DNA from 4 places in the Peribacillus suis genome. Region 3 is predicted to be linked to each of the others. Evidence: riboswitches for the same ligand, from Rfam matches in the RefSeq annotation. Region 3 holds a riboswitch; each other region holds the start of a gene.
The links. Region 3 has a riboswitch for S-adenosylmethionine ahead of metK (methionine adenosyltransferase). Riboswitches for the same ligand answer to the same signal wherever they lie in the genome.

Region 1 (3,731 bases), 1.2 Mb from region 3:
TTTCTTGCTTCTCCTACTTTTTCTAAGTCAAGGGTGCCGAGTAGAAGTTCTTTTTCTTCACCAGCCTCACAAATGATTTCTCCCCACGGGTCGATGATGATGGAATGTCCGGCAAAATGATTATTTTGGTCAGAACCGGAACGATTCACAGCCACAACGAAGGCTTGATTTTCGATTGCCCGGCTGATTAACAGTGCCCTCCAATGGTGGAGCCTAGGCTTTGGCCACTCGGCGGTCACGAAGATAACCTCCGCACCTCGTACCGTATGGGCCCGTTGCCATTCCGGAAAACGGATATCATAGCAAATGAATCCGGCGCAAATCTTTTCATCGAGGGAGAATAAGCCATCTTTTTTGCCAGGTTGTAAGTAATGGTGTTCATCCATCAATTGAAACAGATGGAGTTTATCATATTCTTTAACCAGTTTGCCTTCTTTATCGATGATGAGCATTGTGTTATAGATGCCTTCCTTAGTTTTCTTTGCAATCGAGCCACCGATTATGTTAATGTGGTGTTTTTTTGCAAGGGCTTTTAGAAAGGTAATGGTTTGTTCTGCTTCTTCGTCTGCAATTTCATGTAATCTCGTTAAGTCATAGCCGGTTGTCCATAGTTCCGGCAGCATGACGATGTCCGGTTTAGACTGTACAGCTTTTTCAATCCATTGTTTTGCCACCTGGAAATTTATATCTGGCTGTCCAAAGGCAATGTCTATTTGTAAACAGGCGATTTTCCATTTCATCATTTAAAACCTCCATATGTAAAAAAGTACTTTACAAGATTAAGATAAACATATATCATTTGTGACTATAATTTCAAGAAATTTCAGAGAAGGTGCAAAGATGGTGCAATTCGAAAAATCCAGACTTCTTCAAGAGCTTCCAAAGCAGTTTTTTGCTTCTTTAGTCGAAAAAGTTAATAACATAACATCAGAAGGCAAGGATGTCATTAATCTTGGGCAGGGAAATCCAGACCAACCGACTCCTGAACATATCGTGAAGAGCCTGCAGACAGCAGCAGGAAATTCCATGAATCATAAATATTCTCCTTTTAGGGGGCTTCCCTATTTAAAAGAAGCTGCGGCCCTCTTTTATGAACGTGAATATGGCGTCAAGCTAGATCCTAAAACGGAAGTGGCGATTCTTTTCGGTGGAAAGGCTGGTCTAGTCGAATTACCGCAATGCTTGTTGAATCCAGGCGATACAATTTTAGTGCCTGATCCGGGCTATCCAGATTACCTGTCAGGTGTAGCGTTAGCCCAAGCTAAAACGGAAATTATGCCCTTGACCGAAGAAAATGATTTTCTTCCCGATTATAAGGAAATAGATAAAGAGGTTTTTGACAAAGCGAAGATGATGTTCTTGAATTATCCCAATAATCCCACAGGAGCATCGGCGTCAGCAGAATTCTTCGAAGAAACGGTTTCCATGGCAAAAGAACACTCAATATGTGTGGTCCATGATTTCGCATATGGTGCAATTGGGTTCGATGGGAAAAAACCGGTAAGCTTCCTTCAAGCAGAAGGATCAAAAGAAGTGGGGATAGAAATTTACACCCTTTCTAAAACATATAACATGGCGGGGTGGAGGGTTGGCTTTGCGGTTGGCAACCAGAGTGTCATCGAATCGCTTGAATTATTGCAGGATCATCTTTACGTCAGCCTTTTTCCCGCAATACAAGAAGCCACGGCATGCGCTTTACTGGATTCACAAGAGTGTGTGAAGGAACTCGTGAACATGTACGAAGGACGACGAAATGTATTTATCGAAGGGTTACGATCCATTGGATGGGATGTCCAGGCTCCAGATGCTTCCTTCTTTGCTTGGCTAAAGGTCCCTGAAGGATATACTTCAGCGAGCTTTGCAGATCATTTACTGGCACATGCCCATGTAGCAGTTGCACCAGGAAATGGTTTCGGTGAATTTGGTGAAGGATACGTCAGGGTGGGACTTCTCACTTCAGAAGACAGACTCCAAGAAGCGGTAGAAAGAATTCGTACATTGAATATATTCAAAGAAAATCAGTGAGATATTGAATAGTTTGAACATTATACCTATTGACAAAGTATGAATTGCGTGAAAGAATATAAAAAAGAATTCTAAATTTTTAGTTAAGATACATAAACGAAAATATAATAGCATTTTCTTATTTTGAGCAGGTGGAGGGACTAGCCCGATGAAGCCCAGCAACCGACTGTAATACCATTGTGAAATGGGGCGGAGATAATACCGCCGGATCATTTATTGATTCCGTAAGGCACGGTGCTAATTCTTGCAGCTATAGAGCTGGGAGATAAGAAGATGGCTTTTTCAAAGCCTCTTCTTTAGGAAGGGGCTTTTACATGTTTAACAGAGAATTGGAGTGCAACTTTGTTCGCAGATGGTTAGAAGCTTGTTAAAGGAAAGACCAACAATGACAACTTTAAGAATGACTTTTACGTATTGGGAGTGATCAGATGAGCGAAATAATCGCTACGTATTTACTTCATGACTTCAAAGGAGAGCATGAGAAAAAAGCAGAAGGCATTGCGTTAGGATTGACTGTAGGGACATGGACTGAACTTCCTCACTTGGTGCAACAGCAACTGGAAAAACATAAAGGTAGGGTAGTTTCCGTAACACCCCTTCCCGAAGAAGAGCGAGTTAATCTCTATTTCGGTCAAAAAGTGTACCGTTCAACAATCAGGATTGCCTACCCGGCAGGTAATTTTTCTAATGATCTACCGGCTATCTTGACGACAGTATTCGGTAAATTGTCATTGGATGGGGAAATCAAATTGATGGATTTGGACTTTGTCGGCGATATTCAAAAAGCCTTTCCAGGTCCTCGATTCGGAATTAGTGGGATCAGGGAAAAAATTGATGTGTTTGACCGCCCTCTAGTGATGAGTATTTTTAAAGGTGTGTTAGGTCGAGACCTTGCCTTTCATAATGAACAATTGGAGCAACAGGCATTGGGAGGAGTCGATCTTGTCAAGGACGATGAGATTCTTTTTGACCAAGATCAGACGCCTTTCATCGATAGAGTCAAAACCGGAAAGGCCATTTTGAAAGGTATCTATGAGACAACGGGACATCGAACCTTATATGCTGTGAACCTGTCAGGAAAAACACTAGAACTATTGGATAAAGCTGAACTGGCAGCCGAAGCCGGCGCAGATGCCTTGTTATTTAATGTTCATACATATGGATTGGATGTTCTACAGGCTTTACGCGAAAATGACCGGATCAACTTACCGATCATGGCTCATCCGGCATATAGCGGAGCATTAGCTTCATCTTCATTTTATGGACTCAGCTATCCGCTTCTCCTTGGAAAACTGGTGAGGATATCAGGTGCAGATTTATCCCTCTTTCCCTCTCCATACGGAAATGTGGCACTCGATAAAGCAGAGACATTGGCGATTGCTGAAGGATTGACGAGAAATGAAGCATCTTGGAAAAGGACTTTCCCGGTTCCATCGGCAGGTATCCATCCTGGCATGGTTCCAGATCTCATCAAGGATTTTGGGATAGAAAGTGTGATCAATGCTGGTGGGGGCGTCCATGGTCATCCGGATGGTGCAAAAGGCGGAGCTAAGGCCTTCCGTTCCGCAGTAGAAGCTGTCCTTTCCGGAAAATCATTGTCAATCGCGGCTGAGGAAGATGAGGCACTTCAAAAAGCACTGGCCCTATGGGGAGGGCTATAATCATGGTCAAACCGATCATTTTCTGTGATTTTGATGGAACGATCA
Region 2 (3,731 bases), 1.8 Mb from region 3:
CTCAAGATCTTCGAGCTGTTTAATGACACCGTCCGTTTCCTGACCTTTAATACCATAATTCCAGAATTGGACTTTTTCTGAATCGGAATCATTCGTTTTATGTTTCAAGTCATCAATATATCCTTCCCCTTCTTTATCGCCCTTTCCGTAAGTCAAAGAATCTCCAAATGCCATGACTCTTTGATCGTTTTTCGCATCTACTGCCTGAAACGCATAGGCAACTAAACAAATAACAAGTACAATAAAAAATAAGCCAACGATTTTCTTCATTTGTTTTGCTTCTCCTTTTGTATTCACTAGGAAGTATTTTATTTTTAAATACCCAAAAAGAGGACAAGCCTAACATTTGAATAACTTAATAAAAATTAAATTGCATGACGCACCTGTACTGGTGATTGGAATGCCATAATAAATGGATTGGAGCTTAATGATGAAGGAGTTTACAGAATTCAGGGAAGCAGTATTTGAGGATTTGCCTAAAATTATCGAAATTTACAATTCTACAGTACCTTCGAGGATGGTCACTGCGGATACAGAACCAGTTACAGTAGAATCACGGCTCAAATGGTTTGAAGAACATCATATTCTCAAACGGCCATTATATATGATCATACATGATGGAAAAACAGCTGGATGGATGAGTTTTCAATCTTTTTATGGTAGACCCGCATATGATTTTACCGCTGAAATTAGCATCTATATAGATGAGGAGTTCCGTGGGAAAGGAATTGGACAACTTTCAATCCAAAAGGCTATAGAGGTGAGTCCGAAGATAGGGATTAAGACACTTCTTGGATTTATTTTCGCACACAATGTACCAAGTATTAAGCTTTTTTCAAAATTCGGTTTTGAAAAATGGGCTCATTTACCGAAAATAGCAGAACTCGATGGAGTGGAACGCGATTTGGTCATTCTTGGTAAACGTGTCACTACATGACTTCCATTGCAAAAGGCGATTGCCTGGATTTGAATGGTCTGGGATGTACTGATTATTCGCTACAAACTCCCAGGAATTTTATATGTGTGACCGCATTCAATAAAGAATCCAACTCTTGACTTGCTTGAATGGTCACCCTGCTTGTCAAACCATAATTTTTTGCTAACATGATCATTTCTTTTCGTTTTTCTTCAATTTTTTCAACTGCTGTTATGTGAGGAGGCTGCAATATAACCACTTCCTATTTTTCAATTATTTTACATTTTCATCATAACCAAAACACTAGGTTAAATCAACCATTTCACGTGATTTAAATATGTTATTTTACTAGATGAATGTGACAAAATACCTATTAATCTTTTATCTTTTGTACTTTTTATGTCGATTTAAAAGGGAAAAAGCATTTGCCTTTACACAGCAAATGCTTTTTCTCTTTGATTGTTCACTATAGGTTAACTAAGTCATGCACTCTGGAGGTGACTCATTACCTGATTTATCTATAACAATCTTATATTCATCTTCAAGAGCTTTTAATGGAGCATCATAGAGATGCTTTTCATCAGAGGTTTTGTATACACCATTTGATAATAGTTCTTCTATCAACAATGCTCTCCTCTGTTCTTTTTTCTCGAAAAACTCTGCCATATGAATGGCCCCTTTCCTTTTATTCATATTTTCCACATATAATGCCCCTAATCTTATAGGCTTTGCTAAAGCCAAAATATATATACCTGTTGTACGGGATCCTTAAACCCTATTTGACAAAAATAAAAACCCCTTCTAATCCAAGAAGAGGTCGACAGAGGTCCGTTCGTCTCTTCTTATCTTCCAAGCGATTGCTTGTTGGAAGAAGCACAGTTCCCCGATGGGTCTGTTGCCGAGGTTTCATAGGGCCAAGTCCCTCCACCTCTCTGGATAAGAATACAGAATATAAATGATTTTGACATGATTTTATCCCACTTGCAAGGATAAGTCAATTGCATTCAAATAATTTTTAATTTTTATATTATTTTTCCGTGTGCCCTTTTAGCACAAGGTAAGACCATATCCCTATTTTGCTAATAACTATATTTTCCTCCAATTGACCGTGGGTTAGGTATGCTCCATTTGCCAATGGGGATTTTATCCTACTACCCCTTTCACGCCACAAGATACTCATAAAATTCTATTGGATTCAAAGGTTGCATTTTCCTTTTTATCTGATATGATGACAATAATCACATACGAAATACCACTAGGGGAGTCTTCTATAAGACTGAGATGGAATGATGTTCCGGACCCTTTGAACCTGATCCGGGTGATGCCGGCGGAGGAAAGTGGATGATATCGTCGTCGTATATTTGACTTCATCCATCTGCCCCGTTCCGTTTTCAGGAACGGGGTTTTCGTTTAATTGAATAATAAGCTGCTAGGGGAGCCATTAATAGGCTGAGAATCAAACCCTTTGTACCTGATCTGGTCATACCAGCGGAGGAAAGCAGGTTGAAAAAGGGATTCGTACATTCCTAGAACAGCCGCTTTCTATATGAAAGCGGCTGTTCTTCATTTTTGGACACTCCCCTCCTTTGTATGTGAATGAATTATAAGGGGGAAAAATCATGGCGAAAACCCAAATGAAAACTTTCAGTGCTAGACTTCACGAACGTTCAAAAGAAATTTGGAAAAAGAATCATACTCATCCTTTCGTTCAAGCAATTGGAGACGGGACACTATCAGAAAAGAAATTCGCCTATTACTTAAAGCAGGACTATATCTATCTTATGGATTATGCCAAGCTTTTTGCCTTAGGGACCATCAAGGCCACTAACCTTGAGATCATGACCAAATTTGCGAGTATTTTAAATGAGACTCTACAGGTAGAAATGGATTTGCATAGGAGCTACTGCAAGGAGTTCGGAATTAGTTCTGAGGAATTGGAAAATACCGAACCAACTCCGATTACCCTTGCCTATACAGGTTATATGCTCAATGCTGCCCATCATGGAACTTTAGCCGACCTTATTGCCTGCTTACTTCCTTGTGCCTGGGATTACTATGAAATTGGCTCGTTATTAAAAGAACAAAATGGTCCAGCACTAGAAACAAATCGCTATATCGCTTGGATTCAATCGTATGCATCCCCCGAATTCGCAGATGCGCACAAATGGTTGGCCAAGCTGTTAGACGAACTGACGGAAGATATGCCTGAAAAGGAATTGAAAAGATTAGAGAAACACTTTTTAATGACCTCCCGATATGAATATTTATTTTGGGACATGGTTCACAACGAACAGGATTGGCCGCTTTAAATGCTAGACACGGGTAACTTATTACGGAAAATGACGTTGACTAGCTTGTTCACGGCCATCACTACCCTGACTAGCTCATTCGTTTACATCCCTGTTGGTTTTGCGAAGGTGTTTCCTATTCAACATGTAACCAACGTCATGACAGCCGTTATGTTGGGGCCGCTTTTTGCTGTGACCCAGGCCTTTTTAGTATCCCTTATCAGGAACATGACAGGTACAGGTTCCATTTTTGCATTTCCGGGCAGCATGATTGGTGCCCTGCTGGCGGCCTTCCTCTACCAAAAAACAAAAAGGATGGGACACGCCTGCTTGGGAGAAATAGTGGGGACAGGCATTCTCGGATCCATCGCCTGTTATCCGATCGCGCTTTTATTATTGGGAAAAAAAGCGGCACTTTTTGGTTTTCTGCCAGCTTTTCTTCTTAGTTCTTTAACGGGCGCAATTATAGGCTTTCTTTTATTGAAAGTTCTCTTAAAAAATCATTATATGAAGGGGTTTTTTTATGA
Region 3 (3,731 bases):
GAGACGTCACACCTCTTTCTGTACCTGCCAATTTGCTTGTGTATCCGCTCAAGAAGTGGAACATGGCTTGTTCTTTAGAAAGTTTGCTGATTGGAGGCAGTACGCCAGAAGCATCAGCCGTTAAGAAAATGATTGTATTCGGGTGTCCCGCAATACTTGGATTCACGATGTTATCGATCGCTTGCATTTGGTATGCAGCACGGGTGTTTTCCGTTAATGAGCTGTCATCGTAGTCCGCCACGCGTGTTTCGGGATCTACCACGACATTTTCCAATACGGCGCCGAAACGGATGGCGTCGAAGATCTGTGGTTCTTTTTCACGTGAAAGGTTGATGGTTTTTGCATAGCATCCGCCTTCGATGTTGAATACACCATTAGAAGACCAGCCGTGTTCGTCATCACCAATCAGTTTACGGTTCGTGTCGGCAGATAAAGTCGTTTTACCAGTACCGGACAATCCGAAGAATAAAGCGACATCGCCTTCACGACCTACGTTTGCCGAACAATGCATCGGAAGGATTTCTTCTTCCGGAAGTAGGTAGTTCATGATTGAGAAAATCGATTTCTTCATTTCACCTGCGTATTCAGTTCCACCGATTAGGATAGTACGGCGTTCGAATGATACCATGATGAACGTTTCGGATTGCGTTCCATCAACTGCTGGATCCGCTTTGAAATTAGGTGCGGAAAGGATGGTGAATTCTGCTTCGTGCCCTCTTAGTTCTTCCTCATTCGGACGGATGAACAATGTATGAGCAAAAAGGTTGTGCCAAGCATATTCATTAACCACTCGGATAGGAAGGCGTGATGATTCGTCTGCTCCAGCAAAACCTTTGAAGACAAAGACTTCTTCTTTTGTCTTTAAGTAATCCACTACTTTACTATATAGTTTATTGAATACTTCCTCGGAAATGGGTTGGTTCACTGGGCCCCAGTCAATTTTGTCCTTTACAGAAGCTTCTTCCACAATATATTTATCTTTAGGTGAACGGCCCGTGTATTTGCCCGTTTCAGCTTTTACTGCGCCGGTTGAAGTTAAAACGCCTTCATTTCTGCTTAATACTTTTTCCACTAATTGAGGAACTGAGAGTTGAGTTTGCACATTATTTCCTGCTAATAATTGGTGTAACTCATTAACGTCAACAGAATTCATATATGAGATACCTTCCTTTGTTTAAGTTTTTATAATACAATTAGTATAACACATTGGATTAAATAGTCTATACTATTTAACTTTTTTTGTGAATGAAAATGGAATAGTCACATTAATCAATTATCTCACTTCGAGTGTAACCTTATGTATAGTGCGGGCATATACTTGCAGTGAGTCATCCTGGATGGATGTTTTTGAATCTGGTTGATTCGGGAGACGATCTGGATGAAGTGAATCTAGGATGTGAAAAACGATTGCTGCCACAAGTCTTTGTGAAGTCCCGTTTTAGGATTAGTGTACCTTTTCATTTATAATAGGAAGAAAAGAAGTGAACAACCATTTATGTATTTGAAAAAGGGATGAATATGGGGTTCGGATGGTATGTTCATTTTGTCTGATTTATCCATTGTAAGTCAATGGTCTTATCTTCTTAGTTTACACTCTTTAAGAATACTATTTATATTCCGGCTGTGCCAGATAAAAAGTTTTTTTATTTTTCATTGGGGAAAAATGTTCTATTTAGAAAAACATTGACAAATTCAGACTAAATACGATAGTATCTTAAATTGTACGGATTCTCTTATCCCGAGTTGGTGGAGGGACAGGCCCTTTGAAACCCAGCAACCTGCCATATTGAACTTGACTCCAAGGTCAATCGCCGAAAATAAAGCGATGAACCTTCAAGGAATAGTGGTGATGGTGCTAACCTGAGCAAGGTAAAAAACCCTTGAACGATAAGAGTGAAAGGATAGATGATAGAATTTTTAAACCTTTCCTCATTTGCCAGGGAAGGTTTTTGTGTTTTTATTCATTAATTCTGTGTCTATGATTGAAACTAATAAGGGAAACGAGTTCCGTAAAAGATCAGGCTCATGCCTACAACATACTAACTTCCAAGGAGGAAATAAGATGTCAAAGAAACGTCTATTTACTTCTGAATCTGTGACAGAAGGCCATCCGGATAAAATTTGTGATCAGATTTCAGATTCCATTTTAGATGCAATCCTAGCTAAGGATGCAAATGCGCGCGTTGCGTGTGAAACAAGTGTAACGACAGGTCTTGTACTTGTTGCTGGAGAAATTACAACATCTGCTTACGTGGATATCTCACGCATTGTCCGCGATACGATTGCAGGTATCGGGTACACTCGTGCGAAATATGGTTTCGATGCCGAGACTTGTGCCGTGCTAAGCTCGATCGATGAGCAGTCTGCTGATATTGCAGCGGGTGTTGATAAAGCATTGGAAGCACGTGAAGGTACGATGTCCGATGAGGAAATCGATGCTATCGGTGCAGGGGACCAAGGTCTTATGTTCGGATTCGCGTGCAATGAAACGGAAGAGCTTATGCCACTTCCCATTTCATTGGCTCATAAGCTATCATTTCGTCTTTCTCAAGTTCGTAAAGATGGCACGCTAAGTTATTTACGTCCTGATGGAAAAACGCAAGTAACGGTTGAATATGATGAAAATAACCTACCTGTACGTGTAGACACAATCGTCATCTCCACACAACATGATCCTGAAGTGACACTTGAACAAATTCAAGCCGACTTAAAAGAACATGTGATTAATGCGGTCGTACCGGCTGACTTAATCAATGAAGATACAAAATACTTCATCAACCCGACTGGCCGTTTTGTAATCGGCGGACCTCAAGGGGATGCTGGTCTTACTGGCCGTAAAATCATCGTTGATACGTACGGCGGATACGCTCGTCACGGCGGCGGTGCTTTCTCTGGTAAAGATGCAACAAAAGTGGACCGTTCTGCTGCATATGCCGCTCGTTACGTTGCGAAGAACATCGTAGCTGCTGGCCTGGCTGACAAAGCGGAAGTGCAATTGGCCTACGCAATCGGCGTGGCTAAGCCTGTATCCATCTCAATCGATACATTTGGAACGGGAACAGTAAGTGAAGAGGTGCTAGTGGAATTGGTAGAGGCGAATTTCGACCTACGTCCAGCTGGTATCATCAAGATGCTTGACCTACGTCGCCCAATCTACAAGCAAACAGCTGCATATGGTCACTTCGGCCGTACAGATGTTGATTTGCCTTGGGAGCGTACGGATAAAGCAGAAGCTTTAAAAACACAAGCTAAAGCGTAAATCATATGAGAAAAGGTGCCTTGCTTTAATGCAAGGCACCTTTTTTGATGGGCAAAAATAGGATTAAATATGGCTTCCTAGGGAATAATTCAAGGAATCCTATTTTTAGCTAAGCGTTTTTTTGTAATCATACGATTGGTGTTACTTTATTCGGTCAGCCTGTTTATAGAGTTGTCCTTTTTCAGCATATTCCCGGACAATGCGATCCATATCCTGGCGATCTTCCTCATTAATTTCACGAACGACTTTGGCCGGCCTTCCAAAGGCTAAGGTGTTCGGCGGGATAACCTTTCCTTGGGGGACAAGGCTCCCTGCGCCGATGAAGGCACCTTCACCGATTTCCGCTCCATCAAGGATGATCGAACCCATGCCGATGAGGGCTCTCTTTCGAATTTTGCAGCTATGTAGAATGACTTGGTGGCCAATGGTCACTTCATCTTCGATTATCAGTGGGTTATTGGGACTTTGATGA
Region 4 (3,731 bases), 1.4 Mb from region 3:
CGGGGTTTCTTGTTTGGAAACCGACAACCGTTTTCCACCCTTTTTCTTCAAATGTTTTTCGGGTATCAACTGGGTCTAAATAATGATCCTCGAATAATGGACGCTCGATCCGTTTAATAAGCTTGATTTTACCACCTACATATACATCGCCACGATTATATAGATTTTTTACACCTGGGTGATTCTCATCATCCGTTTGATAAACTAAAGTTGCCTCCACTTGCTTATCAGGTGTAAATATATCGGAAACGGCAAGGACTCCATAAGTTTGGCCCTCATGAGTTAACTTTACTTCTTCTCCGATTGTAAGAGCGTTTGCCACATCAGCGGAAAGTGGTAATGTAATAGGAATACTCCAGACATGCCCGCTGCTAAGCCTCATATCCTTTACTACTGTTTGATAGTCTTCTTTTGAAAAGAATCCCTCAATGGGGCTGTATGCTCCAGTCCCTATAAGTTCCAAGTCGCTTAATGAGATTTCATCAATTTCAACGGATTGTTCTATTTTAGTTAAATCATAGTCTGGTTCAAAGCGATTGATTAATGTTCCTCCGTGCGGCAAGCTAATGGTCATGCTGATTTCCCCCTGAATTTTTTATAATTATGATAAATGTAATCCGCATTCTGTTTTTTGGGCACCTTGCCATCGTCCTGAACGAAGATCATCAGCATTAATGGCAGGTGCTGTACATATTTTACAGCCAATACTTGGATATCCATTATCATGAAGCACATTATATGGTAAGCCATTTTTATGCGCATAACGCCATACATCTTTCCATGTCCAATGAATGAGCGGACAAATTTTGATAGATTTGAATTTGTTGTCCTTGTTTATATATTCAGTCAATGCACGGGTTTCCGATTGCTCCCTGCGCAGTCCCGAGAGCCAAGCCGTCGCTGTTGATAATACTTCAGTGAGCGGCGTAATTTTGCGGATGTTACAGCATTGATTTGAGTCATGAAGCCATAATTCATCACCAAATTCAGCGGCTTGTTCTTCCAATGTCATTTCCGGTTTCTTCATTACAATGGAAAGCCGTGGGTAACGATTTTTCACTTGTTCGATTAATTGGTAAGTCTCAGCGAAATGAACATCCGTATCCAAGAATACGATTTTGGCGGAAGGATTAACCTTTGCCAGCAAATCTGTCAGTACAATTCCTTCAATCCCAAAACTACAGGCATAAATGAGTTTATCTCCGTACTCTGAATTTGCCCATTCCAATACTTCTAACGCGCCTTTTGTATCGCTATCTTCCGGGAACGAAGGTAATGTCGCTGTATCAATATTTTCATAGTCCACTAGCTCTGCCAACTCTATACCCCCTTTTAAGAATCACCCTATGGTACAGCAGATATCTTTGAAAGCCTTTGAAACACCATTTCTTATAATGAAAAAGGCGGCTTTAACCAATAGTTTCCTATTTATATCAGCTAAATCCACCTCTAGTTTTCTAGTCAGCAGTCCATTTATTTAATTCTCAATTTTTCGTTTCTTTCCATTTGTATAACCTTACCGTCCTGAACGATAAGGGTTATGGATCCATATTTCATAGTTTTTAGCATTTCTTGCAGCCTTTCAAATATTTCCCCCAGCTGATTTTCCTTTTCCAAGGCTATTCCTCCTTTAAGAAAACTCGTCGACTAGCTTGTCGTAAGATGATCAGCTTGTAAATGAATTCCCCCAAATTAATAAAATCAATCAGAAAAATCCTTCCATGCCAAGATGGAAAGATTGATAAGGTAATCTTATTTACCTTATCTTCCAAAATGATGACATTTTGTTGGATGTAGCACCTTGCATTCATGATGCAGGTTGCTGGACTTCAAAGGGCCAAATCCCTCCGTCGCTCTTGATAAGTTTTATTATTTTAAATATTAACACATATCAAATCATTGTCAATGGAGTTTTCATATAAATTAACTTGGTTTAATATTTTGGTTTAACTTCAATTATTATACACAAATAGTTCAAGTTTGTTACAGTGATTTGTTAAGCCAGTAAAAAAGGTTCATTCATCCTGAACAAGCTTGAATAAACCTTTAAAGTAGCCTATAACTTAACTCGTTGATGGGAAGGGTCAAGATAAAAAGAAGAAATCATCAATTTCTTCTTTTTTGTATGGCTTCTACAAATTCCTTTACTTGACTCTTTGTACGATCAAGTAATTCCACTTCCTTAATCGGATGTTTTGGATTCTGCTTATCGATTTCTTTATCCACAAAGTATAACCCCTGCATCGGTTCCCCTTTTAATATTGATATAAGAGGTTTCAGCGCATAATCTATAGCCAATAAATGCCTGTTGCTTCCCCCAACCATTATGGGCAAAACTGGCTTATCCTTAAACGCGCCCTCGGGTAATAAATCAATTAGAGCTTTCAACACTCCTGTATAAGATGCCTTATAGACAGGTGAACCAATAATGATACCATTAGCTTGCTTAATCTTTTCTGAAAGTCTTAGAATATCCTCGCTATCATAACGACCTTGGAATAAGTCGTTTGCAGAAAACTCGGTAATAGAATGATAGTTCGTTGTAAATCCTTCTTTTTCCACCAACGTTTGGATATATTTTAATGAAATATCTGTTCTTGATGGTATAGCAGGGCTGCCTGATAAAATTATAATTTCGCTCATATCTATTCCTCCTGTATGTAAAATCTGCAAAGGATCTGGGTCCTTTCCAGTTAAGCAACTTCAATTAATTATCTTAATTATCAGAAAAATAAAAGTCAAGTAACTTAATTGGAATTTATATTTTTGAAACACTAATAAGAATCGTATTATGCCATTGACTAAAAATCCTGCCCCGTTAGGGCAGGATTTTTAGAGCTTTTCAACTCTATTGATTGAGTCTTTCACCATTTTTAAAAAAAGTTGTATAAATCGTTGATCACCGGTCAGTTCTGGATGAAACGAACTGACAAGAACCTGTTCTTGTCTAGCCGCCACTACTTTCCCGTCATAATTTGCTAATATCTCCACATCTTCACCTACGCCAACGGCAAAAGGTGCTCTGATAAAGACACCCATGAAAGGTTCTTCCATTCCTTTAACTATAAGGGGTGCTTGAAAACTTTCCCTCTGACGACCAAAACCATTTCTATTCACTGTAATATTGATAAAACCAAGATGGGGATGTTCCAAACTAACCATTTCCTTTGCCACTAATACCATCCCTGCGCAAGTACCGAAAATCGGTTTTTTTTGTTCGAAAAATGCCGTAATCGGCTCCATGAAACCATAATGGTCCATTAGTTTTCTCATAGTGGTGCTTTCTCCACCCGGAATGATTAGGCCATCGATATCCTTTAACTGTTCTGGGTTCTTAACTAATATCGCATGCTCACCGGCTTCCTTGATTTGGTTCATATGTTCATCTACAGCACCCTGCAAACCTAAAACACCTATGGTTACCATGTTTACCATCCACGCTCCTGCATTCTCTCAGCTGGGGCCAACTTAGAAATATCAATTCCTTTCATCGCGCTTCCCAATTCTTTAGACAACTTGCCTATTAAATCATAATCGGTGAAGTATGTAGTTGCTTGTACGATGGCAGCAGCGAATTTATCGGGATTTTCCGATTTGAAGATTCCTGAGCCCACAAATACACCGTCTGCCCCAAGTTCCATCATCAGGGCGGCATCTGCAGGAGTCGCAATTCCACCTGCTGCAAAGTTTACTACAGGTAATTTCCCTGTGCGCCGGATTTCCTTCAGAAC

Region 1: it holds a riboswitch for S-adenosylmethionine, as region 3 does, so the genes downstream of both, mtnW (2,3-diketo-5-methylthiopentyl-1-phosphate enolase) here and metK (methionine adenosyltransferase) in region 3, are expected to answer to the same signal.
Region 2: it holds a riboswitch for S-adenosylmethionine, as region 3 does, so the genes downstream of both, AC503W_RS05940 (Fur-regulated basic protein FbpA) here and metK (methionine adenosyltransferase) in region 3, are expected to answer to the same signal.
Region 4: it holds a riboswitch for S-adenosylmethionine, as region 3 does, so the genes downstream of both, AC503W_RS10325 (YezD family protein) here and metK (methionine adenosyltransferase) in region 3, are expected to answer to the same signal.

Annotation. Positions count from the first base shown of each region.
Region 1 is NZ_CM182019.1:2,332,326-2,336,056, reverse strand. Features, by position in the region: gene AC503W_RS11315 (carbon-nitrogen family hydrolase) at 1-740, opposite strand, end outside; gene AC503W_RS11310 (pyridoxal phosphate-dependent aminotransferase) at 841-2,025, shown strand; SAM riboswitch class I at 2,141-2,297, shown strand; gene mtnW (2,3-diketo-5-methylthiopentyl-1-phosphate enolase) at 2,454-3,686, shown strand; gene AC503W_RS11300 (2-hydroxy-3-keto-5-methylthiopentenyl-1-phosphate phosphatase) at 3,689-3,731, shown strand, end outside.
Region 2 is NZ_CM182019.1:1,197,378-1,201,108, reverse strand. Features, by position in the region: gene AC503W_RS05955 (DUF459 domain-containing protein) at 1-270, opposite strand, end outside; gene AC503W_RS05950 (GNAT family N-acetyltransferase) at 431-937, shown strand; gene AC503W_RS05945 (aspartyl-phosphate phosphatase Spo0E family protein) at 990-1,166, opposite strand; gene AC503W_RS05940 (Fur-regulated basic protein FbpA) at 1,394-1,657, opposite strand; SAM riboswitch class I at 1,756-1,859, opposite strand; TPP riboswitch at 2,164-2,269, shown strand; TPP riboswitch at 2,338-2,430, shown strand; gene tenA (thiaminase II) at 2,536-3,225, shown strand; gene thiW (energy coupling factor transporter S component ThiW) at 3,226-3,731, shown strand, end outside; gene thiD (bifunctional hydroxymethylpyrimidine kinase/phosphomethylpyrimidine kinase) at 3,728-3,731, shown strand, end outside.
Region 3 is NZ_CM182019.1:3,571,309-3,575,039, reverse strand. Features, by position in the region: gene pckA (phosphoenolpyruvate carboxykinase (ATP)) at 1-1,153, opposite strand, end outside; SAM riboswitch class I at 1,731-1,894, shown strand; gene metK (methionine adenosyltransferase) at 2,063-3,259, shown strand; gene AC503W_RS17440 (gamma carbonic anhydrase) at 3,401-3,731, opposite strand, start outside.
Region 4 is NZ_CM182019.1:2,122,629-2,126,359, forward strand. Features, by position in the region: gene sat (sulfate adenylyltransferase) at 1-574, opposite strand, end outside; gene AC503W_RS10320 (phosphoadenylyl-sulfate reductase) at 602-1,306, opposite strand; gene AC503W_RS10325 (YezD family protein) at 1,474-1,590, opposite strand; SAM riboswitch class I at 1,759-1,866, opposite strand; gene ssuE (NADPH-dependent FMN reductase) at 2,107-2,643, opposite strand; gene pdxT (pyridoxal 5'-phosphate synthase glutaminase subunit PdxT) at 2,833-3,426, opposite strand; gene pdxS (pyridoxal 5'-phosphate synthase lyase subunit PdxS) at 3,429-3,731, opposite strand, start outside.